DNA from 2 places in the Paenibacillus glufosinatiresistens genome. Region 2 is predicted to be linked to the other one. Evidence: riboswitches for the same ligand, from Rfam matches in the RefSeq annotation. Region 2 holds a riboswitch; the other holds the start of a gene.
What was found. Region 2 has a riboswitch for S-adenosylmethionine ahead of metA (homoserine O-acetyltransferase MetA). Riboswitches for the same ligand answer to the same signal wherever they lie in the genome.

Region 1 (16,059 bases), on a different contig from region 2:
GCTCGGCGCCAAGGACGACGATGCCTGGGCCAAGCAGAACTTCTTCTTCTCCATTAATTACCTGACGCTGAGTCTGATCGCCCTTGTCCTCAATACCACTCCCCTGTAAGCGGGAGCGGAAGGCACCGGATACAAAGGCCTGTCCCGTTTCGCGGTTCCCGCGAATGCCGGAGACAGGCCTTTGTATGTTCAACTATAGGGCGGGACCTCCGGGTAGATGAGGAATTCCTCAAGCCCGGCTTTTTCCAGTTGAAGGAGATTATATTCATCGGGCGTTCCCTCCACCCCGGCATATCCGCGGCGGGTATAGATATGTTCGGCATCCGGGAAGACATCCCGGAGCATGCCGCGGATTTTGCGGCCGGAACTGTCGTTATCCAAATAGAGGTATACGTCGCGCGAGCCGACAGCACGGCGCAGTCCCTCGAGCTTGAGCGAATTAAGCGTACCGAATGTGCACAGAATCTCGATCTCGGGCCGGAGTACGCGGCGCAGCCGGCTTCGGTCGTTCTTGCCTTCTACAATAATGACGATGGACATACTCCTGGGATACCTCCGTCTGTGGAGCGGATGGAACTTCCGCGGGTTTTGTCCTTTATTGTACCCAAGCTTGCCCGTAATCGCCAACGGGAGGAACGCCGCTGATCATTCCCCGGGAAATGTCGGGATGTGACTCCGTGCGCTTCGCTGCTTGGGTCTCCACGCTAAAAAGGGCCCTGGCCCGGCACGATTCGTGCGGGACCAGGCTTTTTTAGCGGAAAAACTTGGGGAAATCTATACCCAGAACGTTCTCAGGATGATTACCAGCAGGATATAGAGCACCAGGATAACACCGGTCGAAGTGTAGAGCGAAGCTACGGGAGCCGGCGAAGGAGTGGGGCAGCAAGGGTTCGACATGCAAGTTCACCTCTTTCGTTTGCAGTGGGTGTTTACATCCTTATCATATGGAAATGGCGGAGAGGTGTTTGTGCCGCTGCCCAATTTGCCGCTCAAGTTTTAGGCGGGTCGTCCATCGGGGCCGGCCAAGAAGAAGTCGCGTCCGCACGCCGCGGCCCGCGGCAGCAGCATAAGCGCCGTCATGACCAGCAGGAAGGCCAGAAAATACGGGGAGACATAAGCTCGGAGCTGGCCGGCGGCTACGGGGCCGGCGAAGGAGCCGAGCGACATGGCAATGGACTGGAGCGAGAAGATGCGCCCCATGCGCCCTTCCGTTCCCAGCGAAATAAAGAAGGTAGCCAGGGCCGGGAACAAAATGCCTTTGGCGCAGCCCAGCAGAAACAGCACGGCCCCGGCAGGAAGGGCCGGAACGGCCGCCAGCGCGAAGAAGCAGGCCGCGAGTCCAAGCAGGGCGGATGCCATTCTCGGCGCAGGAGAGAAGCGGTTAAGGAACAGCAGGCTGAGAGTAACCAGCGCGCCTGCGCTCATCAGCGACAGCAGAACGCCGGTGGACACCATGCCGTCTCCGGCTCCCATCTGCGACAGGGGAAGCTCGAAGAACAGCATACCCTGGGAGCAGGAGATCAGAAAAGGCAGCAACAGGACGCGCAGCGGAACGGGAAGACGTCCTTCCCGTTCTTCGGGGTCTGGGGGCAAGATGGCGGCGGCAGATTCGGGACCGTTACCGGCGGCAGCCGCGCCTGAAGACGCATCTCCCGCTTCGGAGTGCGCAAGAGGCTGCGGAACTCTTCGGGCGGGGATGCTGAAATAGGCCAGCACACCGGTGGCGGCCATGAGCCAGCCCAGGCTCTGGAACGTTCCCGAGAAACCTGCGCGGGATACAATGTAGGCGCCCGCCGCCGGCGAGACGACGGAAGCCAGGGTATGGACGATGCCGTGGCCGGACATGTAGCGGCCCTGCTTCTCCCGGTCGCTCGAGAGGGAAGCGAGCAGCGTCATGCAGGCGGGCGAGAGGAACGCCAGGGCGAACCCGCTGGCTGCCCGCAGCAGGAGCAGATGCCACGGCAGGCTGGCATGCGCCTGAACCAGCAGAATAAGGCCGGCGGCGATGAGGCTGGCGACGATATAGCGGCGGCCGCCGCGCCGGTCGATCAGTACGCCGGCGAGCAGATTGCCGGGCAGATGGGTCAGCGAATACATGCCCATCATCCAGCCGATCAGCGCCGGACCCGCGCCCAGGGAGACAGCAAACGGGGTCAGAATCGGATACTGGGCGTGGATATCGAAGAAGGCGAAGAACAGGAACAGATAGAGCCACAGGGCGGTTCTCATCGGCATGAACGCTCCTTTCGGGCCGGATTCATCCGGCTGATACTTGTACTGTACGTGGGCCGGGGCCGGGTTATGTCCGGACATCGGGCTGCCTGCGGCCGGAAAAGCTACAGTGTTGTTACTCTTTCAAGAGCCAATGAATTATAGGGTTCGATGTTGTATAATAGGAACCATGACATGAATTGAATGGAATGGGGGCTGTTTCGAGTTTGTTCGACACACAAGTATGGTCACAGTTCCTGCGCGAGAACTGGATTATTATAGCCGTCGCGCTTGTGCTGCTGTTCGCAGTTATCAATCTGGTCAAAACGATGCTGAAATGGGCAATCGTCATCCTTATTGTGGCGGGGCTGTTCATCTACAGCGGAATTACGATAGATCAAATCGGCGGAGCCGTCAGCAAGGTGACGGACGGCACGGTCGATACGCTGAAGACCGAGGCCCAGGAAGTTATGCTGAAGGAAGCGCGCGATGCCGTCTATACGTCCAACGGAGACGGAACCTTCGTCATTACGACTCCGAACCTGAAAGTAACGGGAACGGCGGGAGACGATAAAGTGAATGTGACGTTCCGGGGCGTCAGTCTCGGCAAATGGAACGTCACCGATACGCTGAAAGGCTTCATTGACGAAGCGCGGAAGCATCCGGCTCCGGCCGGCTCCTGATGAGAGGGGCACCGGGTTCATGCTGAACGAAGCGTTGTCGAGTCTCAGGGAAGGCAATTGGGTCACGGTTGTTCTCGTGGCCATTGTGCTGCTGTCCGTACTGCAGGGCGCCTTCCGCGGCTTCAGCCGGTCTGCGGGAAGACTGCTCGGTCTTCTGGGCTCGGGACTGCTGACGGCAGCCTCTCTGGCGGGAGCGCTGCTCTCCGCAGCGCTGCTGTCCCCGCTGGTCAAGACGTGGGCGGAAGGGCGCACGGCTCCGGCCGGCGAGCTGTCCGGCTGGCAGGTTGTCTATTACACGGCGCTGTCGTCGCTGACGGCTTCGCCGCTGCTGCGCTTTCTGCTGCTGACGGCGGTATGCAGCATGGCGATCCGTCTGCTGCTTGCCCTGCTGCGTGTACCGCGGCCGGGCCGCCGCTTCGGCGCCGCACCTGCCCGGCGCACGCTGCCCGGAACGTTGGGCGGCGCGGGCATCGGGCTGTGCATCGGTGCAGTTCGCGGCGCGGTTGTCGTCGCGCTGCTCTACGTCGCGGCCGGCCTCGGCCCGGATACCGGCTTCGCCCGGTATGTGGAATCTTCGCCGGTCTACCGGCAGAGCGCGGATGCGCTCATCGAGCCGCTGGGCGGCCGGGCGGTCCGCCAGGGCTTGCCGGTCCTGACGAGAACGTTCGCCTCCGAGATGGACGGGATTCTCCGGCGCAAGTACGATCTTGTGGACCGGGACATCTCGGCTTCCATCGCGGAAGCGGCGGGCCAGATCGCCGGCAAGGGAAAGAATGACGAAGAGAAGGCGCGGCTTCTGTACGATTGGGTCGGCAGCCGGATCGCCTACGATCACGCCAAAGCGGAGAATTACGAGAAGAACGGAATCTGGAAGGAGCAGACGCCGCAGGATACCTTCGATACACGCGAAGGCGTCTGTATTGACTATGCCCGTCTGTATGCCGTCATGGCCCGCTCCCAGAACTTGCAGGTGCGGGTTGTTACCGGCCGCGGCTATGACGGCCGCGGCGGGTACGGACCCCATGCCTGGAATGAAGTCTACCTGGCGGAGCAGCAGCGTTGGGTCCCGCTCGACCCGACCTGGGCTCAGAGCGGGAACTGGTTCGATCCGCAGGATTTTGACAAGACCCATGTTCAGGAGAGCGTGCTGTGAGGCCCGCAGAATAGAATGGAGACATTTCAATACTTGGGAACAAAGGAGAGGGGAAAGTGAGCTTTTTCCGGAAGCAGGGCAACTCGCCGGACGAGGCCCCGGCCAAGAATACGCAGGGATTGCGGATTAATATTTTCTTCTTCAGCACGTTTGTCATTTTCTGCGTCATCATCATCCGGCTGGCCGTGCTCCAGTTCGTGGAGGGTCCGACTCTGACGGAAGTGGAGACGAACCGGGAGGTCAAGAAGGTTCCGCTGGCGGCGCTGCGCGGCACGATCTTCTCGGCGGACGGAGCGAAGCTGGCCTATTCCACGCCGGTGCAGTCGCTCTATATCACGCTGACGACGGAATATACGGCCAAGAAGACGGACAAGAAGACGAAGAAGGTCGATTATACGCCGGAAGCGAAGGCGAATGTGCAGAAGCTGGCTGCCGATCTGGTGGCGGTCTTCAATAAATACGGCGATAAGCAGGATACGCCGATAACCGAGAAGGATGTCATTGAGTCGCTGGATATGAACTACAAGAAGTTCAACGGCTATACGCCGAGACGGGTCAAGGCGGGGCTTAATGACAAGGAGGTCGCCTACTTCCTGGAACATAAGAACGAGTTCCCGGGACTGGAGATCGTCGAGGAGAATGCGCGCCATTATGACACCGACCAGACCGCAGTCCAGGCGGTCGGGTACGTCAAGCTGTTCAAGAACTCGAACAGTCAGAACATCTACAAGAATGTTCTCACTGCCATGAAGAAGGTCGATGCCGATCCGGGTCTCTCGTATAAAGACGACGAGCTCGTCGGTTTCGACGGGCTGGAGCTTCAATATCAGCGCGAGCTTCGCGGCAAGAACGGCTACCAGGAGGTCGCCGTAAATCCGCAGAATATGGCGGAGAATATTGAGGGAACCGTTCCGCCGGTCAAAGGCAATAATGTCTATTCCACGATTAACAAGAGCATCCAGCAGAAGACCCAGCAGGCGATCACGGATCAGATCAAGTGGCTGCACACGAATCCGGTGCAGGGCGAGCTGCATCCAAACGCCACAACCGGCTACGCGGTAGCCATGGAAGTCGATACGGGCAATATCGTAGCGATGGCGAGCATGCCGGATTATGATACGAACGCGTGGGCCAGTGGGACGATGAGTACAGCCGTGTATAAGCAGATTGAGACCTATTTCCAGAACGGAACGATTACTCCAAATGCTTCGGGCCGCTCCGGGCATGGGTTCCAGTCCTTGGTTCTGCTGGGTTCAACCATCAAACCGCTCAGCGTACTGGTGGGTCTAAATGAGGGACTCATCACGACTTCTACTGTATATAACGACACGGGCATTACTGAATTCGGCAAAGCCGGTCATGAGACGAAGGTGCGAAACTCCTCCAATCATGCCTATGGTTCCCTGTATCCGAGAACGGCCATCGAAAAATCCTCCAACGTCTTTATGGTGGATGAGATCGCGAAGAAGCTGTATCGAAAGTACAATAACGATCAGGACAGCCTCAATGTCTGGGATAAATATATGAAGCAATTTGGCTTAGGCGTCGAAACCGGGGTTGACCTTCCCAATGAGAGCAGGGGCAAGATCGATTACTTTGATTTAAAGTCGGCAGGCAGCGTACAGGCCGCCATCGTGTATGCCTCTTTTGGTCAGCAGGCCAAGTATACCGCTCTTCAGCTTGCCCAGTACACGGCGACCTTGGCTAATAAAGGGGTCCGGATTAAACCGAATATGGTCAGCAAGATCACGGATACCAACGGGAACGTGGTGAAGACATTCGGGCGGACCGTCCTTAACACTGTTGAAATGAAAGATTCCTACTGGAATGAAGTTAAGGTTGGGATGAACACGAAAGTGGATGCGTTCAATGGTTTTCCTTATGATTTTGCTCGAAAAACCGGGACCTCTCAGCAGGAATATTGGTCCAAGGGTCATAAGCAGGTCATCGACAACGGCGTCTTCATCGCCTACGCCCCGCGTGAGAATCCGAAGCTGGCTGTAGCCGTGATTATCCCCGAAGGGGGATTCGGATCGAGCAGCGCCGCCCCGGTGGCGCGGAAGATTTTTGACGCGTATGACTGGGAATACGGGCTGGACGGCGTGCCGAAGAAGACGCTGCAGACGAGCAAGGCTGCGGCGGAAGGCGGCGAAGGCGCAGCAACGGCCGGAACTGACGCCGGCGGCGGAACGCACTAGACGACACCTACTGAAGAAACGGAGTGGAGCCATTTTGAATACCGACTACCGCCTGCTGGCGCTGGATATGGATGGAACGCTGCTGAATGACGAGCAGATTATAACGCCCGAGACGGTCGCCTGGATTACCCGGGCGGTGGAGAAGGGGGTGCATGTGTGCCTCTCGACCGGCCGCTCCTTCCAGAACGCCTACCCCTATGCCGAGCAGCTTGGCTTGAAGACGCCGATGGTGACGGTGAACGGCAGCGAAGTCTGGCGCGCTCCCCATGAGATTTACCGCCGCTCGCTGATGGACCCGGCGCTTGTCGAGCAGATGCATGCGCTGGCGGTCCGGCATGGAATCTGGTTCTGGGCGTATTCGACGGAAAGGGTGCACAACCGGGAGAACTGGGTGAATGACATCCGGGAGAAGGAATGGCTGAAGTTCGGCTACTATACCGAAGACGACGGCATCCGCCACCAAGTGCTTCTCGCGCTGGAGGATATAGGGGGGCTGGAAATTACAAATTCTTCGCCGTATAATCTGGAGATTAACCCGCTCGGCATCAACAAGGCGGCGGGAATCCGGGAGGTCTGCGGTCTGCTCGGCATCGGGATGTCGCAGGTCATTGCGGTCGGAGACAGTCTGAACGACCTTGCAGTCATTCAGCAGGCCGGACTTGGCGTAGCCATGGGCAATGCCCAGGAGACCGTCAAGCAGGAAGCGGACGCTGTGGTCGCGGGCAACAACGAGGACGGAATTGCTGAAGTGGTGCGCAGGTTTATTTTTGGAAACGGGGAGTGACGAGTGATGACCGTACTGGGCTGGTTATTGATTATTGCACTGTTCCTGGTGGGCCTCGCGGGTGCGGTCTATCCGATCCTGCCGGGCGCGCTGGCGATTTATTTTGCCTTCTTCGTCTATGGCTGGTTCTTCTCGTTCGGTTCGTTCGGACCGGTGTTCTGGACGGTGCAGACCGTCATCGTCGCAGCGCTGTTCATCGCGGATTATGTGGTCGGGGCTTGGGGCGTCAAAAAATTCGGAGGCTCCCGCGCCTCCGTCATCGGCAGTACGATCGGCATCATTGCCGGGCCGTTCGTGATTCCGGCCTTCGGCCTCATTCTGGGTCCCCTGATCGGCGCCCTGGTCGGCGAACTGCTGGCCGGTTCGGATATTAAGAAGGCGCTTAAGGTCGGCTGGGGCTCGCTCCTTGGTCTGCTGACCAGCACGGTGGTCAAAATCCTCCTGCAGCTCGCCATGATTATTCTGTTCTTCATCTGGATCTGGCGCTTCTGAATTCCGGCCATGTTCCGCGGGGCACCCTCCGGCTCCCTTGTCACAAGGGAGCTATTTTAATGTAAAGAAGGCGAAACGTTTGTCCAAGAAGGAATCCTTTATCAAAGGCACCCTGATTCTGGCGGCCGCTGCGCTCGTCGCGCGGGCGCTCGGCATCTTCCAGCGCGTGCCGCTGGAGCATATCTTCGACGATACCGGCAACGCCGCATTCGTCCAGGCGAACAATGTATATCTGACGCTGCTGACGCTGGCGACCGCCGGCATTCCCAGTACGCTCAGCAAAATGGTGTCCGAGCGCTACGCGCTGAACCGGCCCGGAGAGGCGCGCCAGGTCTACCGGGCGGCGCTCTACTTCGGCGCCGGGATCGGCGTGGTCATGAGCGCGATTCTGTACATAGCCGCTCCGGTGTATGCCCGGCATACCGGCGTGCCGGAGAGTACGTCCGCCATCCGGGCGATTGCGCCCGCGCTGCTGCTCTTCCCGACCATCGCGATGATGCGCGGCTATTTCCAGGGCCGCAACAACATGGCGGCCGGCGGGATTTCGCAGATTGTGGAGCAGATTGCCCGCGTGGCTACGGCCATTCTGCTTGCCTTCATTCTGATGCGCCAGGGCTACAGCAATTCGGTGATGGCCGCAGGGGCCTCTTTCGGCAGCGTACTCGGAAGCGTGGCCGCTTTTGGCGTGATGATCTATTTTGCCGTGAAACTCCGGCGCGAGGATGCCGCCGACCGGCTGAGGTACGGGCAGGAGGAAGCCAAGCTTCCTATGCTGGGCATCTATAAAAATATTTTCAGCCTGTCGATTCCGATTGTTCTGGCTTCCATGACGATTCAGGCGGTCTATATGATCGACTCGTCGCTCGTGGTGCCGCTGCTGGAAGGGCAGGTTGGCCATGCGGATGCGCAGGGGCTGTTGTCGATCCTGGGGCAGAAAGCCCAGAGCATCGCCGGGATTCCGCCCGTACTGGCGATTGCGCTCAGCACGTCGCTGATTCCGGTCATCTCTGCGGCCTATGCCCGCCGGGACGAGAAGCATCTGAAGCGCCAGATGACGATGGCGCTGCGCATCGCGGTACTGACCGGGACGCCGATCGTGCTCCCGCTGGTCATCGCCGCTTATGCGGTCAACGGCCTGCTGTTCAAGACCCCGGAAGGCAGCGGCATTGTAGCGCTGCTGACACTGGGCACGATATTTCAAATTTCGATGACGACCTCGAACTCCATCCTGCTCGGAATGGGCAAATCGCGGATTTCCATGTTCTACGTGCTGGCCGGCATTATCGTCAAGCTGGTCGGAAGTATCGTACTGAGCCGGTTCATCGGCATTTACGGCATTATTCTCGCTACGGCGCTCTGCTTTATTGTCATCACCCTGCTCAATCTGCGGCTCCTCAAATCGATCGTTCCCTTCGAGATTATGGGAGGGCGCTGGGGCCGCTACGGTACGGCGGTGCTGGCCGCGGCGGCGGTCGGCTTCGGTCTGAACGAGCTGGGGCTCCTGCTGACCGGAGCCATGCCCGACCGGATCGCCTACCTTATCACCTGCCTGCTGGTGGGAGGCGGGGTCGTTCTCGTCTATCTGGTGCTGCTGATTGTGCTCGGCGCGCTGAGCCGCCAGGAGCTGGAGAGCTATCCCGGCAAGGTGCAGCGTCTCCTCCGGCCGCTCATGAAGCTTCAGCCGGCCCGGGTGCGGGGGGAGTAGACAGGCAGGGCCGGGAAGGGAAGGGAAGGAAGACGGTCCGGCAGAGTTGACTTCCTTCCTCCGTTTTGCTTCACTAGAGGGAATCCCATTCCAGACGAAAGGAAGATGACGTATGAATGCCATTCAATCTCCCGAGGAGTTTCGTTCGGCGATTGTGTCGCCCCGTCTGACCGTAGCGGTATTCAAAGCCGACTGGTGCGGAGACTGCAAGTTCATTGATCCCTTCATGCCGGAGGTCGAGGCCGCCTATGCCGATAAGCTGACGCTGGTCGAAGTGGACGTGGAGGCCGTAGGCGATGTCAGCCAGGAGCAGAACATTCTGGGCATTCCGAGCTTTGTGGCCTACACGGAAGGCCGGGAGCTGGTGCGCTTCGTCAACAAGCTGCGCAAATCGCGGGAAGAGATCGAGAGCTTCCTGAACCGCGCGGTCGAAGTATATGAAGCCGTAGAGAAGGCCTGACCGTCCCGGCGGGTCTGATCTTTGCCGGAAGCAGGCGAACGGCGGATGGTGCCCATCCGCCAACAGGCATGAACGGGGGCCTTCGGACCCCCGTTTTGCTGTGTTCAGGGGACCGATAGAACCCGGAAGCGCGGCGCTCCGGTCCCGGAGAACATTCAAATTTCAGATTTGCCGGATGCCGGTCCCGAGATTATCGGTTATAATGGAAACGCATTAGATTTGTCGTAATTTCTCGAATCAATGAAACCTTGAACAGGCGGGATGAACCATGACGTTGAGGCAGTTGAGCAGCTGGAGCGGACTGACCTGCCTGATAATAATCGCCGCGCTGGTGGGCCATGCAGCGGGCGGAGAAGGAAGCGGGGAGACGCTGATCTCCGGTGCGGGCTTGGCCGCGAGTGTGCTGGCGGCGCTGCTGGCGGCCGTTGCCGCTGCGGCGGTGCGGGGCTGGAACGCCCCGGACCGCCGTTCTCTGCGGAAGCGGGCCCGCCTGGCGCTGAGCCTCGCGGCCGCGCAGGGCATCCTCGCGGCGCTTCTTGGCGCCGCAGAGCCGCCGTCGGCCGTCCGGGCGCTGCTTCCGGCCCTGCTGCTGGCTGCGTTCACGGCCACGCTGCAATTGAACCTTAGGCTGCGCAGACTTGTCCGGGAAGAGCGCGGCGCAGGCGAGCCCGGCGCTTCCGCTGGCCATGCGCGTGCAGCCGGGCCGGGGGTTCCGGCCGCGCTTCCCCGCCCGTTCCGCAACCTGGTGCGGGGAACAGCCGTATACGCCTATGTCGCCGTCTATATCGGCGCTTACGTCCAATCCGCCACGCCGTCCGGCTGTGCCGGCTGGCCGTTCTGCGAAGGACAGGCGATCCCCGAAGGGTCCGGAGATAACCGGATGGTATGGATTCACCTCGCCGCACAGCTGCTGCTGCTCCTGCTGGCTGCGCTGGTGGGCCATCTGGCGTTCTGGAACTACGGCCAGGGCCGCCCCGGGCTGCGAAGACTTGGACTGGCGGCTGCCTTGCTAAGCCTCATGCAGCTGCTGGCTCTCGCAGCTTCCGCGTTCGCGGCAGACGAAGGATTGCACCGTCTGGCTCTGGCAGGCCAGGCTCTTCTGCTGGCCGGGTGGTTCAGCGTGATCGCCTGCCTGGATGAGCGGGCGTCAACGGGTCGTTTCGGCTGATCCGAAGCGGCGGATGGAGAAGGATTTGAGGAGGAACCATATTGGGATACGCGAATGTGCGACAATGGATTGAACAGCTGCAGAAGGACAAGGACCTGGCGATTATCGATGCGCCGGTCGATCCGTATCTGGAGCTGGCTGAAATACACCGCCGGGTAATTGCGGAAGAAGGCCCGGCTCTGCTGTTCACGAACGTGAAGGGAACGCCGTTCCCGGTGGCCACTAACCTGTTCGGCACGGTAAGACGCGTGGATCAGGCGTTCGGACCCCGGCCGGAGGCCTTGATGAAGGGGATGATGGGCGCGGTCGAGACGCTGCTGCCGCCTACGCCCATGGCGGTCTGGAAGGAGAAGGGGCTGCTGTGGGATCTCCTGAAGGTGGGCATCAAGAATGTGCCGCAGGGAGAAGCGCCGGTGCTCGGCGTCTGCCGGAATCAAGACCCGCTGAAGGACCTGCCGCGGGTAACCAGCTGGCAGGAGGACGGGGGGCCGTTCGTTACCCTGCCTCTGGTCTATACAGAGAGCCCGTCCAATCCGAAGGATCACAATCTGGGCATGTACCGCATCCAGATTTATGATGACAGCACAACCGGGGTTCACTGGCAGATTCACAAAGGCGGCGGCTTCCATCATCACGAAGCGGAGCTTCGGAACGAGCCGCTGCCCGTATCGGTCTTTGTCGGCGGACCGCCGGCGCTCGTGGCTACGGCAATCGCGCCGGTGCCGGAGCGCATGCCGGAGCTGCTGCTGGCCTCCCTGGTCCTTGGCGGCCGGCTGCCGATGGTCAAGGACCCGATGGGCGGACACCGGATTCCGGCGGAAGCCGAGTTTGCGATCCGCGGCCTGGTGCCGCCGCATGAACGCCGGCCTGAAGGTCCGTTCGGCGACCACTACGGCTATTACTCGCTGAAGCATGATTTTCCGGTCATGCATGTGCAGCGCATGTGGCACCGCAAGGACGCCATCTACCCGGCGACGATCGTCGGCAAGCCGCGCCAGGAAGATTATTACCTCGGCGATTTCCTCCAGCGGCTGCTGTCTCCGGCCTACCCGCTGGTGATGCCGTCGGTGCACTCGCTCTGGGCATATTCCGAATCGGGCTCGCACACGCTGGCGTCCGCGGTGGTCCGGGAGAGCTATTCCCGCGAGGCGCTGGTCTCGGCCTTCCGCATTCTGGGCGAAGGCCAGCTGTCGCTGACCAAGTTCCTCGTTCTGACGAACCAGCCGGTCGATCTCGCCGATTGGCCGCATCTGCTGGAGACGGTGCTGGAACGCTTCGATCCGGCGGTCGATCTGTTCATCTTCAACAAGACGTCGCATGATACGCTGGATTACACCGGCCAGAAGATGAACCACGGCAGCAAGGGCGTCATGATGGGCGTCGGTGCCAAGATCCGTGAGCTGCCGCGGGTCTATGAAGGCGGGAACCTGCCGGGCATCGCGGACGCCAAGGTGTACTGCGGCGGCTGCCTCGTCGTCTCGGGACCGTCCTACACCGAGGACCCCGACCTGCCCGAGCGGCTGATTCCGGCGCTTCAGGCCGGGCAGACCGAATGGCCGCTCGTTATCCTGGTCGACAACGCCGCCGAGACGGTCCGGACACAGACCTCTTTCCTCTGGACGGTGTTCACGCGGTTCAACCCGGCGACCGACATCTACGCGGAGTCGACCGTGCGGCATCATCACATCGGCTACAAGCTGCCGATCGTCATCGACGCGCGCATGAAGCCGGGTTATCCGGACGAGCTGTTCCCGCGGGAGGACATCGTGGAGACCGTCGACCGGAGATGGAAGGAATATTTTCCGAACGGACTGAACGCTTAGGACGCCGATTCGGGCAAGATAAGCCGATTGCTTCACCGCCTCTACCCCCCACTACGAACCGTTAAGGAGGAAGACCGATGCTGCGCATACTGCTGGGTGAAGCCCCGCGCGTGAACGAAGGCCCGCTGGCCGATGCCATCAACGCGATGGCCGAACAGGCGGCGGCGCTCCGCAAGGAGATGAACCGCCAGGGAGACCGGAACCATGAATCCCGGGAGATCGAGATCTGGACCCGGGGGCTGATTACGTCTCTGGACGAGCTGGAGCAGAGCTGGTTCGCCGCCGCTCATTTCCGCCGCTCGGTCCGGGCGGGATTCGTGGACGAAATGACGCCCGACGAGCAGGGCGAGTACGCGCGTTATGTGTATTTTTACAAGAACGGGTTCATCCGGGTCTTCTCCCTGCTGGACAAGCTTGGTACGGTGCTGAACAGCCGGTATGATCTCTGCACTTCGGCGCTCAAGCCGCATTTCTCGTATTTCACGGTGCTTCGGCAGCTCCGGACGCGCAAGGAGCTTGCCGACCTGTCCGACGAGCTGGAGGGCATCCGGAAGGAATACCGCGATGCGCTGCAGAAGTTGCGGAAACGCCGGAACGCCGAGATTCACTATATGAACTCGGAAATGCAGGACGATCTGTGGCAGCGGCACCAGGGACTTGAGGAACGGATTGCGCTGGAGGATCTGGACGGCCATCTGGAGGATCTGCGGCAAGGGCTTGAGATGGTCTGCCGGACCTTGGCAGCCGCCTACCGGTATATGGGGAACCAGCGGCATAGCTGAAATTTCCTTTTGACAAAATCCGCGGCCTTCTCTATACTAAGGTCACCAATTTCATACACCAATCTTATCAAGAGCGGCGGAGGGACAGGCCCGATGAAGCCCGGCAACCGATCTTCGGACAACAAGCGCACAAGGCGCGGTTGGAAGAAGGTGTCATGGTGCTAATTCCTGCACAGGACGGACATTCCGGAACGTGCGCAGATGAGAGAGGGCTGGAGCTATTCTGAATGGAACAACAGCCTCTTGCGATTCTGGCGACGGAATCCGCAAGAGGCTTTTTTTGAGGTGCGGCATGGAGCAAGAGGAGGAGCAGGATGATTGAGTTAAAAGGGTTAACCAAAGTATACGGACGGGGCTCAGCCGCCCAGACCGCGCTCTCGGGCGTGGATTTGTCGATTCGCCAGGGGGAAATCTTCGGAGTGATCGGACATTCGGGCGCCGGCAAAAGCACGCTGATCCGCTGCATCAATCTGCTGGAGCGGCCGACGGAAGGAGAGGTACGCGTCGGCGGAATCGACTTGACCAAGCTCGGCAGACGCGAGCTGCAGGAGCGGCGCCGCAAGATCGGCATGATCTTTCAGCATTTCAACCTCCTGTCGTCGGCGACTGTCTATGACAATATTGCCTTCCCGCTGCGGCTGACCCGCACGCCCGGCAAGGCCGTGGAGACGAAGGTGAACGAGCTGCTGAGTCTGGTCGGTCTCGCCGAACACGCGGACAAGTATCCCGCCCAGCTCTCGGGCGGACAGAAGCAGCGGGTCGGCATCGCCCGGGCGCTGGCCAGCGAACCGGATGTGCTGCTCTGCGACGAGGCGACCTCGGCGCTGGACCCGCAGACGACGGATTCCATTCTGGCGCTGCTGCTGGACATCAACAAGCGGTTCGGACTGACGATTGTCCTGATTACGCATGAGATGCACGTGATCCAGAGCATCTGCGACCGGGTAGCCGTTATCCACGGCGGCGGCATTGTGGAGCAGGGCGAAGTGGCAAAAGTATTCCTGAAGCCGCAGCATGACGTAACCCGGGAATTCATCCGCAGCGAAGCGCGCGACGGAGGACCGCTCCAGGCGGCCATCGCCGCCGGAGGAGCGGACGGTTCCAAGGCGGCGAAGATTACGTTCATCGGCTCGCGGACCTATGAGTCCACGCTGTCGAGAACGGCGTCCAGGACCGGGGTGCATTTTGCCATTCTGCAGGGGACGATCGGTACCATTAAGGAAGAGCCTTACGGTCAGCTGACCGTGCGCTTCGAGGGACCGGCGGAAGCCATCGGAGAGACGATGGCCGAATTGACCCGGCAGGGTCTGGATGTGGAGGTGCTGAACTGATGGGAGGGCTTGATTTTTCGCTGGTGGATTGGCATGAAATGTGGGTAGGCACGCTGGATACGCTCAAGATGATGGGAGCCTCTGCGGTTTTTACAATAATTCTTGGTTTACCGCTCGGAATTGTGCTATATTTATGGGGACGATCTTCTTCACCGGCCATTCGGGCGGTCTACACGCTTCTGTCGGTGCTGGTGAACATTCTGCGGTCCGTGCCGTTCATCATTCTCGTAATTGCGCTGATTCCTGTCAGCCGGGCGATTGTGGGCACTGCCATTGGGGTGCTCGGCGTGATTCCCGCTCTCGTGATCGGAGCGGCGCCTTTCTTCGCGAGACTGGTCGAGACGTCGCTGCGCGAAGTGGACCGGGGCGTCATTGAAGCGGCGCAGGGGATGGGCGCCTCCACGCCGCAGATCGTCTTCCGCGTTCTGCTGCCGGAAGCGCGGCCGTCTCTTCTGGCCGGCATTACCATTACGGTAGTTACCTTGGTCAGCTATACGGCAATGTCCGGCATGGTCGGAGGCGGCGGGCTCGGCGATCTGGCTATCCGTTACGGCTATCAGCGCTATGAAGAAGAAGTCATGCTCGTTGCGATCGCGCTGCTGGTCATCCTGGTGCAGCTGCTTCAGATGATCGGCGACCGGCTCGTCCGGCATTATACCCGCAGATAAGGTTCAATTTATATATAGAGATCCTTATTGAATTAACCTAGGAGAAGAGGGGAATTATTCATGAAGAAAATTTCATTGTCACTGCTCAGTCTCGTTCTGCTTGTCGTTCTGGCCGCCTGCGGCAACAACAATGCCGGCAACAACAAGGAGGCCAGCACATCGCCGGCCGCCGGTTCGTCGTCCAGTCCAAGCACGGCTCCAAGCACCGAGCCGGTCAAGCTCGTGATCGGCGCCACTTCCGTGCCGCATGCCGAAATTCTGGAAGCCATTGCGCCGCAGCTTGAAGCCGAGGGCGTGAAGCTGGAGATCAAGGAATTCACCGACTACGTGCTGCCGAACACACAGCTGGCCGAGAAAGAGCTGGACGCGAACTTCTTCCAGCACAAGCCTTATCTGGACGACCAGAACCAGAAGAACGGAACCGATCTGGTGCCGGTGGTAGCCGTCCATGTCGAGCCGTTCGGCGCTTACTCCAAGAAGATTAAATCCGTGGACGAACTGAAGGACGGAGCCAAGGTCGCCATCCCGAACGATGCCACCAACGGCGGCCGCGCGCTGATTCTGCTGGCGAAGAACGGTCTGATCAAGCTGAAGGACGACA
Region 2 (16,059 bases):
GAACAGCAGCGGATAATCGGTCCGCTCCGGCTTCGACAGCCAGGAGTTGTCGTCCGCCATTCCCCAGAGCGTGACGCCGGTCAAATGGGCCGTAGTCTTCAGGGTTTTGAAGGTCCGGAACATATCGCGGTAATAGTAGGCTTGTCTGAGCGCAAGCTCTTGCGGGAGCGAACTGTAGCCGCTCGCGCTGTCGTTCGGATAGACACTGACATCGAGCTCCGTCACCTGGTTCTCGACCCCGAGGCCGGCGAACATTTCCATGGTCTGCCGGATTTCGGCAGGCGAAGGGCCTTCCACGGTGTTGTGCATCTGATGGCCGACCCCGTCCACCGGAATGCCGCGGGCTTTCATGTCTTTGACAAGGTTGTACAGGAACTGGCGCTTCTTCACGTTGGTGGTGCCGTAATCGTTGATAATAAGCGTAGCGCCGGGCTTGACATATTTCTTGGCATAGAGAAAAGCATCGTCGATGTATTCCGGTCCAAGAATCTGATACCATTTGCTCCGGCGGAATCCGTCGGGCTGGGTCTCGTCGATGACTTCGTTGACGACGTCCCAGGTGTAGACGACGTCGTTGAAATGCTGAACGACATGCTTGATATGGTTCTCCAGACGGCTCCGGAGCAGCGCCTTGTCTTCTTCGGAGCCGGTCAGATCCGTGCCGTCGGCATGCTTGAACAGCCAGTCTGGCACCTGCTGGTGCCACAGCAGCGTATGGCCGCGCATGCCGATGCCGTTCGCTCTGGCATAATCCGCCAGAACGTCGCCCCTGCCCTCGAACACGAACTGGTTCTCCTGCGGCTCGGTGGCATCCCATTTCATGGAGTTCCCGGCCACGATGCTGTTGAAATGCAGCGCCAGCAGCTTGCCGTGCTCGCCGGTAACTTCGCCGGGCTCTACTTCCACGCCCACCGGGAAATAACCGCTGTAGGCCTGATAGACGGAAGCCAGCGAAGTCTGGACGGGCAGTGTGGTGAGAGAGTCCAGCTCAAAATGATCCAGGTAGAAGGAGTCCGTGCCGCTGGCCGACTCTACATAGATTGACAGCGTATCGAACGCGGCGCTAATGACATAATCGCCGGTCAGATGAACCCACTGCGCACCGGTTACGGTCGTATTGCCGACGGCGGTCAGGTAGGACGTCTTGCCGCCGCTGTCCGCCTGAAGGCTCAGACGAAGCTCGGCGGAAGCGGCGGGATCGGCGAGCTTGGCCCAGGCGGAGATCCGGTACTTGGAGCCGGCATGAACCCGGTCGGTCAGATCCAGAGCCGGTCCGGCGTAGCTCTGGGGCCGTTCGGTAATCAGCAGGCTGCGGGAACCGGATTGAGCGGTGTCCGCAACGACCGCAACCTTCTCGGTTCCGGTGCGGCTGGCCCAGCCTTGCAGAGTGCCGTCTTCATAATCCGTGTGGATCGCCACGGCCTCGCCTCCGCCATTGCCCGGATCTCCCCCGGGGGCCGGGGCCGCAGTCTCTTCGATCCGGACATCGTCGATCAAATAAGGCGCGGAGGCCTGATCGCTCTCGATGTACAGAAGCAGAGAGGAGGCAGCGGAATACGTATAGCTGCCTTCAAGCTTGACCCAGCCGCTCCCGGCGACGGAAGCCGCATCGGTAACCTGGTCATAATGATCGGAGCCGTCTGCGGTACGCTTGACGGTGATCTTAAGCTTGCCGGCGTCCGCAGGCAGCGCAGCCCGGACATAGGCGGAGATGGAATAGACGCCTCCGGCTTTCAGCAGGGGTGTGACATTCAGGCTCGGCGCATTCCAGGCGGCGGTGCGTCCGCTTGTGAGCAGACTGTAGCTCCCGCCGTGGGACGCATAGACATCCTGGCTCACTGCCGCGAGAGAGCCGCTGCCCATCTGGGACCAGCCCTGGGCAGTATTGTTCTCGAAGCCGTAATCCGCAATGACCACGGAGGCGGCCGAAGCGGCCGGCGGCGCCATCAGGCCCGGCCAGCTGAGCAACAGCAGGCAGGTCAGCGCCACATTCCAAAACTTCCTCATAAACATGCTTCCTCCTTGAACTTTATGGAATCGCTTACAATTTCGAAGCGTGTTTATCTTATCGCTTCCGGGAACCGGTTAGCGATAATGAAATTAAAGGAATACCCCCCTGAAATTATCCTTCTTGCTGCCGGTTCAGACCCGGATTTTGTTTGCAGAGATCCCCCTTTCATGTCATATTAGTAATAAACTCTAACCCGGAGGGAAGGCGTGGAAGCGATGGACGAACTGAAGAGGAAAGTGCTGGAGCTGCTCAAGGAGGATTCGAGACGGACCCCTGCGCTGCTGGCAACACTGCTCGGTGCGGAGGAAGAAGAGATCAAGGCCGCCATCGAACAGATGGAACAGGAGCATGTCATTGTGAAATACGCGACGGTCGTCAACTGGGACAAGGTGGACGACGAACGGGTAACCGCACTGATCGAGGTACAGATCACGCCCGAGCGCGGCCGCGGGTTCGAGGGTATCGCCGAGCGTATTTATTTATATCCGCAGGTGAAATCGGTCTATCTGATGTCGGGCGCCTATGACCTGCTGGTCGAGGTGGAGGGCCGGAATCTGCGCGAGGTGGCGAATTTCGTCTCCGAGAAGCTGTCCCCGATCGACTCCGTTCTCTCGACCAAGACCAACTTTACCCTGAAGAAATACAAGCAGGACGGCATTATCTTTGAAGAGCACGAAGAAGATAACCGCCTGATGATCTCCCCGTAAAGGATGAACTGAAGCCATGATAACGAACCAGACCCCATCCGCCGGGGAACAGGGCGGCCGGTCGATGGGCTCGTACCTGTCGCCGCTTGTACAGCAGATCCAGCCGTCCGGAATCCGCAAATTCTTCGACCTGGCGGCTGGCAGCAAGGACATCATTTCGCTCGGCGTCGGCGAACCCGATTTCAAGACGCCATGGCATGTCCGGGAAGCCTGCGTCTATTCGCTGGAACGCGGCTTCACGGGCTATACCTCCAATGCAGGCATGCCGGAGCTGAGAGAAGCCATCGCAAGCTATCTGCACCGCCGCTTCTCCGTCGATTACAACCCGGCCAATGAAATTATCGCAACCGTCGGAGGCAGCGAAGCGATTGATCTGGCGCTTCGGGCCCTGATTGCTCCGGGAGACGAGATTCTCATTCCCGAGCCTTGCTATATTTCCTACTCTCCGATTACTTCGATCGGAGGAGGGGTTCCGGTCGGCATCGAGACCTTCGGCGCCGACGAATTCAAGCTGACGGCGGCTGCTCTGGAAGCAGCGGTTACGCCGCGGTCGAAGGTGCTGATTCTCTGCTATCCGAGCAATCCGACGGGCGCGATCATGACCCGGGAAGACTGGGAACCGATCGCGAAGGTGGTCGAGAAGCATGATCTGATCGTCATTTCCGACGAAATCTACGCAGAGCTGACCTACGGTTCGAATCATATCAGCTTCGCTTCGCTGCCGGGCATGCGGGACCGGACGATTCTCGTCAGCGGCTTCTCGAAGGCTTTCGCCATGACCGGCTGGCGGATGGGCTACGCCTGCGGGCATCCCGAGCTGATTGCCGCAATGCTGAAGATCCATCAATACACAGTGATGTGCGCGCCTTCCATGGGACAGGTTGCGGCGCTTGAAGCGCTGACGAACGGACTGGAAGAGAAGGACCGGATGGTGGATTCGTATAACCAGCGCCGCCGGCTGATCGTCAAAGGGCTGCGGGAAGCGGGTCTGGAATGCCATGAGCCGCAGGGAGCGTTCTATGCGTTCCCCAGCATAGCGGCCACTGGCCTCTCCTCCGACGAATTCGCCCGGCGGCTGTTGCTGGAATATCGCGTGGCGGCGGTCCCCGGTAATGTATTCGGTCTGGGCGGGGAAGGCTACCTCCGCTGTTCGTATGCCACTTCCGTGGCGCAGTTGAACGAAGCGCTGGAACGTATCGGCTCTCTTGTGGAACAGCTCCGCATAGAAGGCGCATAATCCGGCACGACACGGGTTTTGGTTTAAAACTTAAAATTTTAAATTTTCGCGATAACAGGTAAAATTAGGTTAGAACTTTTAAAAATTGAATGTTATAATTTTACTTTGAAGTATCGTGAATTTTAAGGCTTTTGAACCGATAACTGGATAAGCTGGAGGGATCGAGATGCCGGATGCTTATGATTACAGCCGCATAAGCGGACCGTGGTACACGGCGGGGGACGGCTCCGCCGACTGCGGCAGGTCCGCTTTGCCGAATCTGTCTCTGGAAGATGAAATTCTGCTGCTGCGCAGCCGGATGGAACAGTTGTATATCCAAGAACAATCCCTGACTGCCGATAAGGTGGTTCGGGCCAGCGGTATGCTGGATCTGAAGATTAATGAATATATGAGGCTGCGCCGGAAGTAATGTTCCCGGCGCCTCCTCCTGCTATCCTTGAATCCCCGCTGGCGGGGGAACGGCTTTTGAGCCGGTCGTACCCTGCCTTGCGGGGATGTTTTGCGCTAAAGGCCCATCCGGGAGAAGCGCTGGAAAGAAGACCCCGCCTTACAACCGGCGGCGGATATGATAAAGTAAGAGAAGTCTTAGGAAATGACGGGAGGAAGACGAAGATGGCCATATATACACGTTCCGGCGACCGGGGCGAGACGTCCGTAATCGGCGGCCGCGTCTCCAAGGATGATGCCAGAGTGGAAGCGTACGGCACCATCGACGAACTGAACAGCCTGGTCGGTCAGGCGCACAGTCTGGCGGATTCCGAACACTTTGCCGATCTTCGGGAGCAGCTGCTGGAGATCCAGCATGAGCTGTTCGACTGCGGGTCGGATCTCGCCTATGCGAAACCGGAAGACAGCGGCATGACGCCCAAAGTCACGTCCGCTCTGGTGGAACGGCTGGAGAAATGGATCGACGCGCTGCAGGCGGAGAATCCGCCGCTTGAGAAATTCATTCTGCCTGGAGGAACCCTGCTTTCCAGCACGCTACATGTCTGCCGGACGGTCTGCCGCCGGGCGGAGCGGCGCACGATTACGCTGGCCCGGGAGACGGCTGTCCCGCCGGAGTCGATCCGGTATCTCAACCGGCTGTCCGATTATTTCTTTGCCGCCGCCCGAACGGCGAATGTGCGGTCGGGAGTAGCCGATGTAGAATATGTAAGAGGAAGCCGGGTGTTCCGCAACTGACAATGGACAATTCCTACTATGACCCGATCGTCTATACGATCCCGGAAGCGGACGACGGGCTGACTCTGAAGACCGTTCTCCACAAGCGCATGAATATTTCGCGGAAGCTGCTGTCCCGGCTCAAGCTGACCGAGCGAGGGATTATGCTGAACGGCGAACGGGTCTACATCAGCGTCTCCGTCAAGACGGGAGATGTGGTGGAGCTGCGGATGGAGACGGAGACGTCGGACGACATCATGCCCCAGCCGATTCCGTTCGACATTCTGTACGAAGACGACCATCTGCTGGTGGTCAACAAGCCGGCGGGGCTGATCGTACATCCGACGCACGGACATTACACGGACACGCTGGCCAACGGCGTGGTCCATTACTGGGCCGAGCGGGGCCAGCGGTACCGCTTCCGGCCGGTTCACCGGCTGGACCAGGAGACGTCCGGCGTACTTGCCATCGCCAAGAATCCGTACAGTCACCAGCAGATTTCGGAGCAAATGCTGGCGGGAACCGTGGACAAGTCCTATCTGGCCTTCGTCCACGGCACGGCGCTGCCGGATGCGGGCGAGCTGGATGGCCCGATCGACCGGGACCCGCTGGAGCCGCACCGGCGGATCGTTACGCCGGACGGCTATCCGTCCCTGACCCGGTACGCAGTCCGGGAACGCTTCGCCGCCGGAGCGGCGGTGGAGCTGACGCTGCTCACGGGACGCACGCATCAGATCCGCGTGCATCTGAGCGCGGCGGGCGCGCCGCTGATCGGCGACCGGATGTACCGGCATCCGTGCTACGGACGGGCGGAACGGGCGGAGCTGCCGGATGCGGGCGGGGCAGCCTCTGCGGCTGCGGCGGAAGCCGCGGCAGAGGGCGCCGCACCTGAGGCGCACGGCGGCGAAGCCGGAGACTGCGCCGCCGTGCGGGCGCTGGACGCGGCCATCGGCCGCCAGGCGCTGCATGCCGCCCGCCTGGCGCTGACGCATCCGGCGCTCGGCAGCCGGATGGTCTTCGAGGCGCCGCTGCCGCCGGATATGGCGGCGCTGGAAGCGCGCCTCTCGGGGAGAGAGAAGGACGCCGGAGACGACCGGCGTCCTTGATTTTGGAAGAAAGAAAGTGGAGGAGAATCCGCATGGCACAACTGAAAGTGTATCATTATCCGCCCTGCAGCACCTGCCGCAAGGCAATTAAGTGGCTGAAGGCGCACGGGCATGAGCTGACGCTGGTGAACATCGCCGAGCAGCCGCCGGGCGTGGCGGAATTGAAGGAAATGACGTCGCTGAGCGGTCTTGCGCTCCGCAAGTGGTTCAATACGAGCGGCGAGGTCTATAAGCGGGAGAACCTCAAGGAGGTGCTGCCGAATCTCGGCGAGCCGGAGCAGCTGGAGCTGCTGGCGGGCAACGGGATGCTCATCAAGCGTCCGGTGGTCTGCAGCGGCGATGCGGTCACGGTAGGCTTCCGCGAGGAAGAATACGAGCAGATCTGGGGACAGGAGGGATAGCGAATGGGAACAAGCGCCGCGGCGGGAGGCCGCGTTCTGATTGTGGATGGAATGGCGCTGCTCTTCCGGGCGTATTATGCCACTGCCTACGGCGGGTATATCCGCAAAACCAAGGCAGGACTGCCGACCAATGCGGTCTACGGGTTCCTGCAGTATTTTTTTGACGCGGTCAGCCAGTTCGAGCCGAGCCATGTCGTCTGCTGCTGGGATATGGGCAAGGGGACGTTCCGCACCGAGAAGTTCGACGGCTACAAGTCCAACCGCTCCGAGCCGCCGCTGGAGCTGATTCCGCAGTTCGATCTCGCGAAGGAGGTTGTGGCGGAGCTCGGCGTGCCCAATATCGGGCTGGCCGGCTATGAAGCCGACGATTGCATCGGGACGCTGGCGGGCTGCTTCGGCGGGGATGCCGACGTCTACATTCTGACCGGGGACCATGACATGCTCCAGCTGGTGGACGAGCGGGTCCGGGTTATTATTATGAAGAAGGGCCGCGGCAATTACAAGGTCTACGACCGGGACGTTCTGCTTGAGGAAAAAGGGCTGACGCCCGCCCAGATCATTGATCTGAAGGGCTTCATGGGCGACGCCAGCGACAACTATCCCGGCGTTCGCGGGATCGGGGAGAAGACGGCGCTGAAGCTGCTGACCGAGTTCGGCAGCGTGGAAGGCGTTATCGAGAACCTGCCGCAGCTGCCCAAAGGGGTTCGCGCCAAGATCGAAGCCGACCTCGACATGCTCCATCTCTCGCGCGAGCTGGCGGAGATTCGCCGCGATGTCCCGGTCGTCTGCACACTGGCCGAGTGCCAGTGGGCCGTTCAGCGGGAGTCGGCGGCCCGCAAATTCCAGGAGCTGGAATTCGGCAGTCTCATGTACCTGATCGCAGCCGCCCGGGAGGAATCGGCCGACGAGGAAGGCATCGTGGAGATTCTGCTACCGGACGATTCCGGATTCAATCCGTTCGCCTGAGCGGACCGCAGCACCCGGCCCAAAGCAGCCCTGGCCGGCCGGTTGTCCCTCCCGGGAAAGCGGTTTATAATGGAGCGGAAATCAATTGTCAGATGCCACTGGAATGCATCGGGGAGGAATTGCGCTTGAAGCTGCTGGGAGCGATTGAAGCCGGAGGCACCAAGTTTGTGTGCGGGATCGGTTATGAAGACGGAACGATACTGGAGAGAGCGAGCTTTCCGACAACGACGCCGGAAGAGACGATGGCTCTGGTGTTCGAATACTTCAGGGACAAAGCGGTTGAAGCGGTCGGTATCGGTTCGTTCGGGCCGATTGACCCGGTTCCGGGAAGCCCGACTTACGGGTATATTACGACGACCCCCAAACCGCATTGGGGCGGTTATAATCTGGTCGGGGCGGTGCGTGCAGAGCTGAATGTGCCGGTCGGCTTCGACACGGATGTGAACGGAGCCGCGCTCGGCGAATCGCTGTGGGGAGCGGCCCAGGGCCTGGAGAGCTGCCTCTACATTACGGTTGGAACCGGCATCGGTGCAGGAGCCGTGGTTCACGGCGAGCTGATTCACGGACTTTCGCACCCGGAGATGGGCCATATCTATGTGCGGCGTCATCCGGATGACCGTTACGAAGGATTCTGTCCGTACCACGGAGACTGCCTGGAGGGCGTAGCCGCCGGACCGGCCATCGGAGCGCGCTGGGGCAAGCCGGCTGCCGAGCTTGAGGCCGGGCACCCGGCCTGGGAGATGGAGGCCCATTACCTGGCCCATGCCCTGATGAATTATGTGCTGGTTCTGTCCCCGCAGCGCATCGTGATGGGCGGCGGGGTCATGAAGCAGAGCCATCTGTTCCCGCTGATCCGCACCCAATTGCAAGAGCTGCTCGCCGGTTATGTGCAGCACACTTCGCTCAAGGACGGAATTGACCGCTACGTGGTTCCGCCCGGACTCGGAGACAATGCCGGTCTGGCCGGCGCGCTCGCGCTCGCCCGGATGGCCGCAGAAAAGAATTGACAGAACGCAATTATCTGGTATTGTAGGAAATAACAGTATAGGTGTTCGGCCATGAGGAAGCGCCTCTTTCACGTTCAACGTGGAGGAGGCGCTTTTGTGCTGTCTTGGCCCGGGAAGCCGTACTGACCGTCCCGTTGTAACGGAGAGGAGAAGATTGAGGATGCAGATTGTATTTATGAACCGGCTGACCAAATGGATCGATGACACGGAGGAGGCTTCCGCCGTGCTGTGGATCGGCGAAGAAGAAGGCGTATGGCGTCTGGGCTGGCGTTCTTGCGACGCGGACGAGAAGGATGACGACCTTCTCTGGTATGAAGGCGGCTCCTGGAACGAGCTGCTGGGCGTCTACCGACAGGAGCTGGCGGCGAGAATGGGCGAGGGGTACCGTCCGATTATCGGCGGCGTCTTTCACGAGGAAGAGACCTTCGCGGCCCGAACCCGGGAGCAGCTGAAGCTTCAATATTACAGCGAGCAGTATGCCGATGAGAGGATCTATGAAGAACTCTGCGGCTGGCGCCGCCGCAGGTCGGGTGCGGAGCGCAAGGCTCCGTATCTGCTGGCCAGCAACCGGCTGTTGAAGCTGCTGAGCGCTTTTCTTCCCCGAACGCAGGAGGAGCTGCTGCAGATTCCCGGCGTCGGAGAAGCCAAGGCCGCCCAGTACGGTCCCGAACTGCTGGCCATTACGGGCGCGGCGGAGCGGGAACGCGGCTTTCCGCTGGACTGGGTAGCGGAGGAGGTGGCGGACGACGCTTTTGCCTGCTGGATGTACAAGCGGCGGGAAGAGAAGTACCGCAAGCAGCTGGAGCAGATGCGGCTCCGCCGGAGTCTGCTGCAGGGAATTGCCGACGGCAGCGGCATTGCCGCACTGGCCGCCGATTCCTCCTGCACCCGCCGCGAAGTTATCGAAGCGCTGGAGGAGCTGGAGCGGGAGGGCTATCTTATAGATCCCCTTCTGGACCGGGAGCTGGAGCCGATGCCGCAGGCGGAATGCGAAGCGGTGCTGGGAGCCTTCCGCGCCCTGGGCACCACTTTCCTGAAGCCGGTGCTTCATCAGGTATACGGACAGGGGTTCGCGCCTGAAGGCGGACTTGATCTCTACTATGAGCGTCTGCGCCTGCTGCGGATCATTGTCCGCCGTGAGCAGACGCCCGGAGCGGAGAGCTCCGGTGCCGCCTCGGGGATGTAGGAAGAGAGAACAGGGACCGGGCGCTGCTCCGCCGTCCTGAAATGCGAAGCCCCTGTCCGCTTTGGTCAAGCCCCATTGGAGGCGTTGTCCAGGCAGTTGCCCGGCGAGACATGCTGATTTGGACGCCAACCTTTGGCAGCATGTCGTGGTTAGGGCGTGAGATGTGTACTGGATTTTATATGAAAGTATTACCAACGGGTTCTCCAGACAAAAAAGGCCGTAATCTCTGCAACTGTAGAAATTACGGTCTTTCCGTTGTCCTAATGTATTCTTGTACCGCCTACGCAGGCAAGTTCATCATTTTCAAAAAGTAAAACAGGGTATAATATTCCTAAAAATAGGAGGAAAAAGAATATGAAGATTTTAAAATGGTGTTTACTCTTACTACTCGCATTAACAATAATGGCTTTTTCAGGTTGTAGCAAAAAAACAGATATAAATCAAAAGGAAGTACTAAAATTACAAGGGAGTAGTGCCCATTGGAACGCTGAATATATGATCAAGGAATCCAATTCAGAATCAAAGTATCTCCTTCAATGTTATATAACTCCGTTGAATCAAGATGAGCAGATTTATAGCATATCCTATGACATTGAAAGCCCGGGTTCAGTATCTCAATTAAGTGGAACTTTATTCTCTAACAAAAACAGTTCAATCTTTCCTACTAATACCATTTCACCTTCCATTTCAACCGATTCACTACCACCAAAAGGTGAGGACATTGTTATAACAATTAAATGGAATGAACAGAATGAGGAGAAAATAAAGCTTAACCCATAAAATCTTCTTTACTCTATCTCGCCATAAAAAATACACCCCTTAGATTTCATCGGAATAACCAAGGGTTCTTCCAATGTCGATTCTAAGGGGTGCACTTCACCTTGCATGTCGGGGACTACAGCCATTCTTTCTTGCGGAAGACATACAGCATGGCGCAGCCCAGTGTAATCATGACGGCAATGACGCCGTAATACCCGTACCGGGAATGCGTCTCCGGGATGTTGTCGAAGTTCATGCCGTAGATTCCGGTAATTACAGTGAGCGGCATGAATATGGTGGTTATAGCGGTGAACACGCGCATGATTTCGTTCGCGCGGTTCGCAATACTGGACTGGTAGGCTTCTCGAAGGTTGCCCATCAGGTCGCGGTAGGTTTCGAACGTTTCATAGACCTTGACCGCATTCTCGTAAATATCGCTGAAGTATTTCTGAAGCTGGTCGTCAATCAGGCGAAGGTCTTTCTTATTCAGGGTATTGATAACTTCCTTCTGAGGTCCCAGCATTTTCTTCAGCCAGAGAATTTCGCTTCGCAGACCGATAATTTCGCTTAAGTGGCTCTTCTTGGTGTGCATCAGAATGTCCTCTTCCAGCTTCTCGATGCGGGCTTCGATCCGGTCGCCGACGGCGAAATAGTTGTCGACGACCAGGTCGGTCAGCAGATAGAGGAAACGGTCGGGTTCGCTGACTTCCTGTTCCCAAAGAATAGGCTTCAGAATGCGCAGCTCGTTGATCTTCTGCTTCGTAACGGTAATGATATAATGCCGCCCGAGGAACATGTTGAGCGCCCGCAGGAAGATTTCTTCATCGTCGAACCGGATGCTGTTGACTACGATAAAATAATGGCTCTCGTAAATCTCGATCTTCGGCCGCTGCTCCTCGTCGCTGAGGCAGTCCTCCACGGCCAGATCATGCAAATTGAATAAAGGTTGAAGCACGCCGAGATCCTCGACGTCGGCATCTATCCAGTAGAATCCCTCTGCCGGAGGGGTAAGGGTCATTTCCAGGTCGTCGACGGGCGTGAAGACTCCCGTGTTCACCAGCCGAATTTTCATCTGATTTCCTCCTTCTCGCCCCTAGTGTTCCCAGGGACCTGCTAATGAAAGCACAGAGAAAAAATCAGCAGCCGGCCATCTCCAACAGCCGGTAGGCTGGTCACTGAGACCGTACAAGGGCGCGAAGAAGAAACGCTCCCGCGGCCGGCAAGCTGATCGTAATCCTGTGCGGTTGTTGCTCCTGCTCGGCGCTGCTGCGCTTGCTCGGGTCGCCTTCCATTCTTCGTCTCACCTCTTCTGGGTCTTCAGGTTCAAATACTTGTTTAGTATAACGCCCGCCCTGACGCCTTACAAGAATAAATGTTGTCAGTTTCAGGACTTTCAGGGGCCTGCAATCAGGGTATGGGCTTGACGAATCGAGGGTGCATGATTTAAAGTAATTTTTAAAGAATTTCAACTGAATATTTGCAAAATCTTATCAAGAGCAGGTGGAGGGACTGGCCCGATGAAACCCGGCAACCGGCGCGAAGCGCACGGTGCTAATTCTTGCAGATACGCTGGAAGCGTAGTCTGGCAGATGAGAGAGCATCATATGGCTAATGGATATGACCTTTCTCGCGTGCGGGAAAGGTTTTTTATTTTATACAGGAACAGAAGGAGAGAGGATAGCATCATGCCGATCAAAGTGCCCGACAGCTTGCCCGCGAAGGAAGTCCTGAGCGGAGAGAACATTTTTGTAATGGACGAGAGCCAGGCCTATCACCAGGATATCCGTCCTCTGCGGATTGCCATTCTGAATCTGATGCCTACCAAGGAGACCACGGAGACGCAACTCCTGCGTCTGGTCGGCAACTCTCCGCTGCAGGTGGATGTAACGCTGCTGCACCCCCGCTCGCATACGTCGAAGAATACATCGGCCGAGCATCTCCGCAGCTTCTACAAGACCTTCGACGAGATCAGCGACCGCCGGCTGGACGGTCTGATTATTACCGGAGCGCCGGTGGAGCAGCTGGAATTCGAAGAAGTGAATTACTGGGAAGAGCTGACCGAGATTCTGGACTGGAGCAAGGCAAATGTCACGTCGACCATGCATATCTGTTGGGCCGCCCAGGCGGGATTGTACCATCATTTCGGGGTCCGCAAGGTGAGCCTTCCGGACAAATGCTTCGGCGTGTTCCCGCACCGCCCGGTCTCCGGCCATGTCAAGCTGCTGCGCGGCTTTGATGAACAGTTCTATGTGCCGCATTCCCGGCACACGGACGTCTCCCGGGAGGACATCGAGAAGACGCCGGAGCTTCGGATTCTGGCGGAATCCGAAGAAGCGGGCATTTACCTGGTCGCGACGGAGGACGGACGGCAGATCTTCGTAACCGGCCACTCCGAGTATGATCCGCTGTCGCTGAAGTGGGAGTACGACCGCGATGCGGCCAAGGGGCTGGACATTGCCCTGCCGAAGCATTATTACCCGAACGATGACCCGGCGCAGACGCCGCCCGCGGTATGGCGCGCCCACGCCAACCTGCTGTTCTCGAACTGGCTGAATTATTATGTCTATCAGGAGACGCCTTACGACATCGGTCCAATGATCTAAAAGACGGAGGGATAATAATGGAAGGAAAATTCAGAATCGAGAGCCGTCTGGCTCAAATCGGCTCCATGGAAGACCCGGCGACGGGCGCAGTGAACGCTCCGATCTATCATTCCACCGCCTACCGGCATCCGCGGCTCGGACAGAGCACCGGCTTTGATTATATCCGGACGAAGAATCCGACGCGTTCGGTTCTGGAGCGCTCGGCGGCAGAGCTGGAAGGGGCGGACGCCGCCTTTGCCTGCAGCTCCGGGATGGCTGCGCTGCAGACGATCTTTGCGCTCTTCAGCCAGGGCGATCATCTCATTGTATCGCTGGATCTCTACGGCGGTACATACCGGATGCTGGAGCGGATCATGAAGCGGTTCGGGGTAGCGGCTTCCTATGTGGACACGAACAACCCGGATGAGCTGGAAGCCGCGCGCCGGGAGAATACGAAGGCGGTCTTCATCGAGACGCCGACGAACCCGCTGATGATGATTACGGACATTGAGGCGGTCTGTACATGGGCCAAGCGGCACGGCCTGCTGACCATCGTGGACAATACGCTGATGACGCCGTTCTTCCAGCGCCCGATCGAACTCGGCGCGGATATTGTGACCCACAGCGCGACCAAGTATCTCGGCGGCCACAACGACGTCTTGGCCGGACTTATCATGACGAAGGGCCATGCGCTCTCGGAGGAAATGGCGGTGCTGCATAACTCCATCGGCGCGGTCCTCTCGCCGGCGGATAGCTATCAGCTGATGCGCGGCATGAAGACGCTGGCGCTGCGGATGGAACGCCATGAGTTCAACTCGCTGGCGATTGCCCGCTTCCTTCAGACCCATGAAGCGATTGCCGAGGTGTTCCATCCCGGCCTGCCGGAGCATCCGGGCCACGAGATTCAGAAGCGCCAGGCGAGCGGCAACACCGGCATCTTCTCGTTCAAGGTGAAGGATGCCCGGTATGTCGAGCCGGTCCTGCGGCATATCCGGCTGATCGCTTTTGCCGAGAGTCTCGGAGGCGTCGAGTCGCTGATGACTTATCCGGCTGTGCAGACCCATGCCGACATCCCGGCGGAGATTCGCGATGCGGTCGGCGTCGATGACCGGCTCCTGCGCTTCTCCGTCGGAATCGAGCATATCGACGACTTGATCGCCGACCTCTCGCGTGCGCTGGATGCGGCCCGTGCGGAAGTGGAAGCGCAGGAGCCGACGCTATAGCCCTTGTTCCCCGAAAGCATAAGTGCCGGGGAATAGGAAGGATTAACCCCGGACGGAAGCGTCCGGGGCTTTTTCAACCCGTCCGGTTTGTGGTACGATGATAGAATCAATACGGTCCGGAATATCGCAAATTTGCGTGAATGGGCTCCGCGGCCGGTCATGGGGAGGACACAAGAGTGAGTGCAATTGATTCGATTCTGGAGAAGGCGCTGCGGGGCGACCGCTTGGGGCTGGAAGATACGATAACGCTGTTCGAGAGCAACGAGATTGAGAAAATGGGGGCGGCGGCAGACGTTATAATGAAGCGCTGGCATCCGGACCCGCTGGCAACCTTTGTCATCGGGCGGAATGTCAACTATACGAATGTCTGCGATGTCTACTGCCGGTTCTGTGCGTTCTATCGGCGTCCGGGCTCTCCCGAAGGATACGTGCTGCCCGATGAGACGATCTATCAGAAGATCCGGGAGACCATCGCGGTGAACGGTACGGAGATTCTGATGCAGGGCGGAACGAATCCGAATCTGCCGTTCAGTTACTACACGGATCTGCTTCGGAATATCAAATCCCGGTTCCCGGACATTACGATGCACTCGTTCTCGCCTGCGGAGATTATGAAGATGAAGGAGCTCTCCGGGCTTACGCTGGAAGAGACGCTGAGCCAGATTCACGCCGCCGGTCTGGATTCGCTGCCCGGCGGCGGCGCCGAGATTCTGGACGACCGCACCCGTCGCCGGATCAGCCGGCTCAAGGGCTCCTGGCGGGACTGGATGGAAGTGATGCGGACCGCTCACCGGATCGGCATGAATACGACCGCGACCATGGTGATCGGTCTCGGCGAGAGCTTGGAAGAACGGGCGCTTCACCTGCTGCGCGTGCGGGAGGCGCAGGATGAATGCATTGCCGGCAACTATAATTCGGAAGGCTTCCTGGCGTTCATCTCCTGGACCTTCCAGCCTGACAATACGAATCTGAAGCTGGAACGGCAGTCGCCGGAAGAGTACCTCAAGACGGTGGCGATCAGCCGGCTTGTGCTGGATAATATCAAGAACTTCCAGTCCTCCTGGGTGACGATGGGACCGGAGATCGGCCGGCTGTCGCTTCAGTACGGCTGTAACGATTTCGGCAGCACGATGATCGAGGAGAATGTCGTCTCCTCCGCAGGCGCTACGCACAAGGTCAATATTCAGGAGACGCTGGATATTATCCGGGCGGCGGGCAAGGTTCCGGCGCAGCGGAATACGCGCTACGATATTCTTCGCGTGTTCGACGATGTGAACGCGAAGGTGGAGCATGATTTTGTGATGCAGAATTAGGACTGGACTATTCAGAACCAGGTTATACAGAAACAGGGCGTCCGTAATGGAGGCCCTGTTTCTGCTTGGGGCTTAGCCGTTATTTATAGAGCTGATTTTACAGCGGGAGACGGAGCGATCGCATGTGGTTTCATGCTCTCCGTGAGAAAATCAACCAACTCTTTAGAAGTTTCCCCGGTAACAGCGATGAATTGGCTTTCTTTAACTCCCTCCGAGTTATTCCACACAATATGGACATATATCCTTTGGTAGAGGTTCAAAAATTCCTGGTCGATAGCTTTCGGATCAATGATAAAAGCGCGAAAAGCCGTAGTTCCTTTTAGTTCTCCGTCAGGGGACAAATCGCTGAGCGTCTTGACGTCACCATTCAGGTTCGTAAAAAAAACATCATTTGTTATTA

Region 1: it holds a riboswitch for S-adenosylmethionine, as region 2 does, so the genes downstream of both, RBI05_RS14520 (methionine ABC transporter ATP-binding protein) here and metA (homoserine O-acetyltransferase MetA) in region 2, are expected to answer to the same signal.

Annotation. Positions count from the first base shown of each region.
Region 1 is NZ_JAVFHT010000014.1:74,904-90,962, reverse strand. It holds gene cyoE (heme o synthase) at 1-109, shown strand, start outside; gene RBI05_RS14585 (DNA primase) at 190-540, opposite strand; gene RBI05_RS14580 (hypothetical protein) at 775-897, opposite strand; gene RBI05_RS14575 (MFS transporter) at 997-2,229, opposite strand; gene RBI05_RS14570 (hypothetical protein) at 2,439-2,894, shown strand; gene RBI05_RS14565 (transglutaminase domain-containing protein) at 2,914-4,047, shown strand; gene RBI05_RS14560 (peptidoglycan D,D-transpeptidase FtsI family protein) at 4,104-6,245, shown strand; gene RBI05_RS14555 (Cof-type HAD-IIB family hydrolase) at 6,280-7,029, shown strand; gene RBI05_RS14550 (DUF456 domain-containing protein) at 7,036-7,521, shown strand; gene RBI05_RS14545 (putative polysaccharide biosynthesis protein) at 7,601-9,226, shown strand; gene RBI05_RS14540 (thioredoxin family protein) at 9,339-9,686, shown strand; gene RBI05_RS14535 (hypothetical protein) at 9,955-10,854, shown strand; gene RBI05_RS14530 (UbiD family decarboxylase) at 10,896-12,677, shown strand; gene RBI05_RS14525 (Cthe_2314 family HEPN domain-containing protein) at 12,755-13,459, shown strand; SAM riboswitch class I at 13,521-13,667, shown strand; gene RBI05_RS14520 (methionine ABC transporter ATP-binding protein) at 13,774-14,790, shown strand; gene RBI05_RS14515 (methionine ABC transporter permease) at 14,790-15,458, shown strand; gene RBI05_RS14510 (MetQ/NlpA family ABC transporter substrate-binding protein) at 15,519-16,059, shown strand, end outside.
Region 2 is NZ_JAVFHT010000001.1:62,852-78,910, forward strand. It holds gene RBI05_RS00225 (endo-1,4-beta-xylanase) at 1-2,007, opposite strand, end outside; gene RBI05_RS00230 (Lrp/AsnC family transcriptional regulator) at 2,227-2,718, shown strand; gene RBI05_RS00235 (aminotransferase class I/II-fold pyridoxal phosphate-dependent enzyme) at 2,735-3,955, shown strand; gene RBI05_RS00240 (aspartyl-phosphate phosphatase Spo0E family protein) at 4,122-4,364, shown strand; gene RBI05_RS00245 (cob(I)yrinic acid a,c-diamide adenosyltransferase) at 4,568-5,137, shown strand; gene RBI05_RS00250 (RluA family pseudouridine synthase) at 5,140-6,222, shown strand; gene RBI05_RS00255 (arsenate reductase family protein) at 6,255-6,623, shown strand; gene RBI05_RS00260 (5'-3' exonuclease) at 6,627-7,589, shown strand; gene RBI05_RS00265 (ROK family protein) at 7,715-8,596, shown strand; gene RBI05_RS00270 (HRDC domain-containing protein) at 8,757-9,782, shown strand; gene RBI05_RS00275 (hypothetical protein) at 10,137-10,562, shown strand; gene corA (magnesium/cobalt transporter CorA) at 10,678-11,613, opposite strand; SAM riboswitch class I at 12,026-12,137, shown strand; gene metA (homoserine O-acetyltransferase MetA) at 12,227-13,144, shown strand; gene RBI05_RS00290 (aminotransferase class I/II-fold pyridoxal phosphate-dependent enzyme) at 13,162-14,346, shown strand; gene mqnC (cyclic dehypoxanthinyl futalosine synthase) at 14,523-15,659, shown strand; gene RBI05_RS00300 (hypothetical protein) at 15,743-16,059, opposite strand, start outside.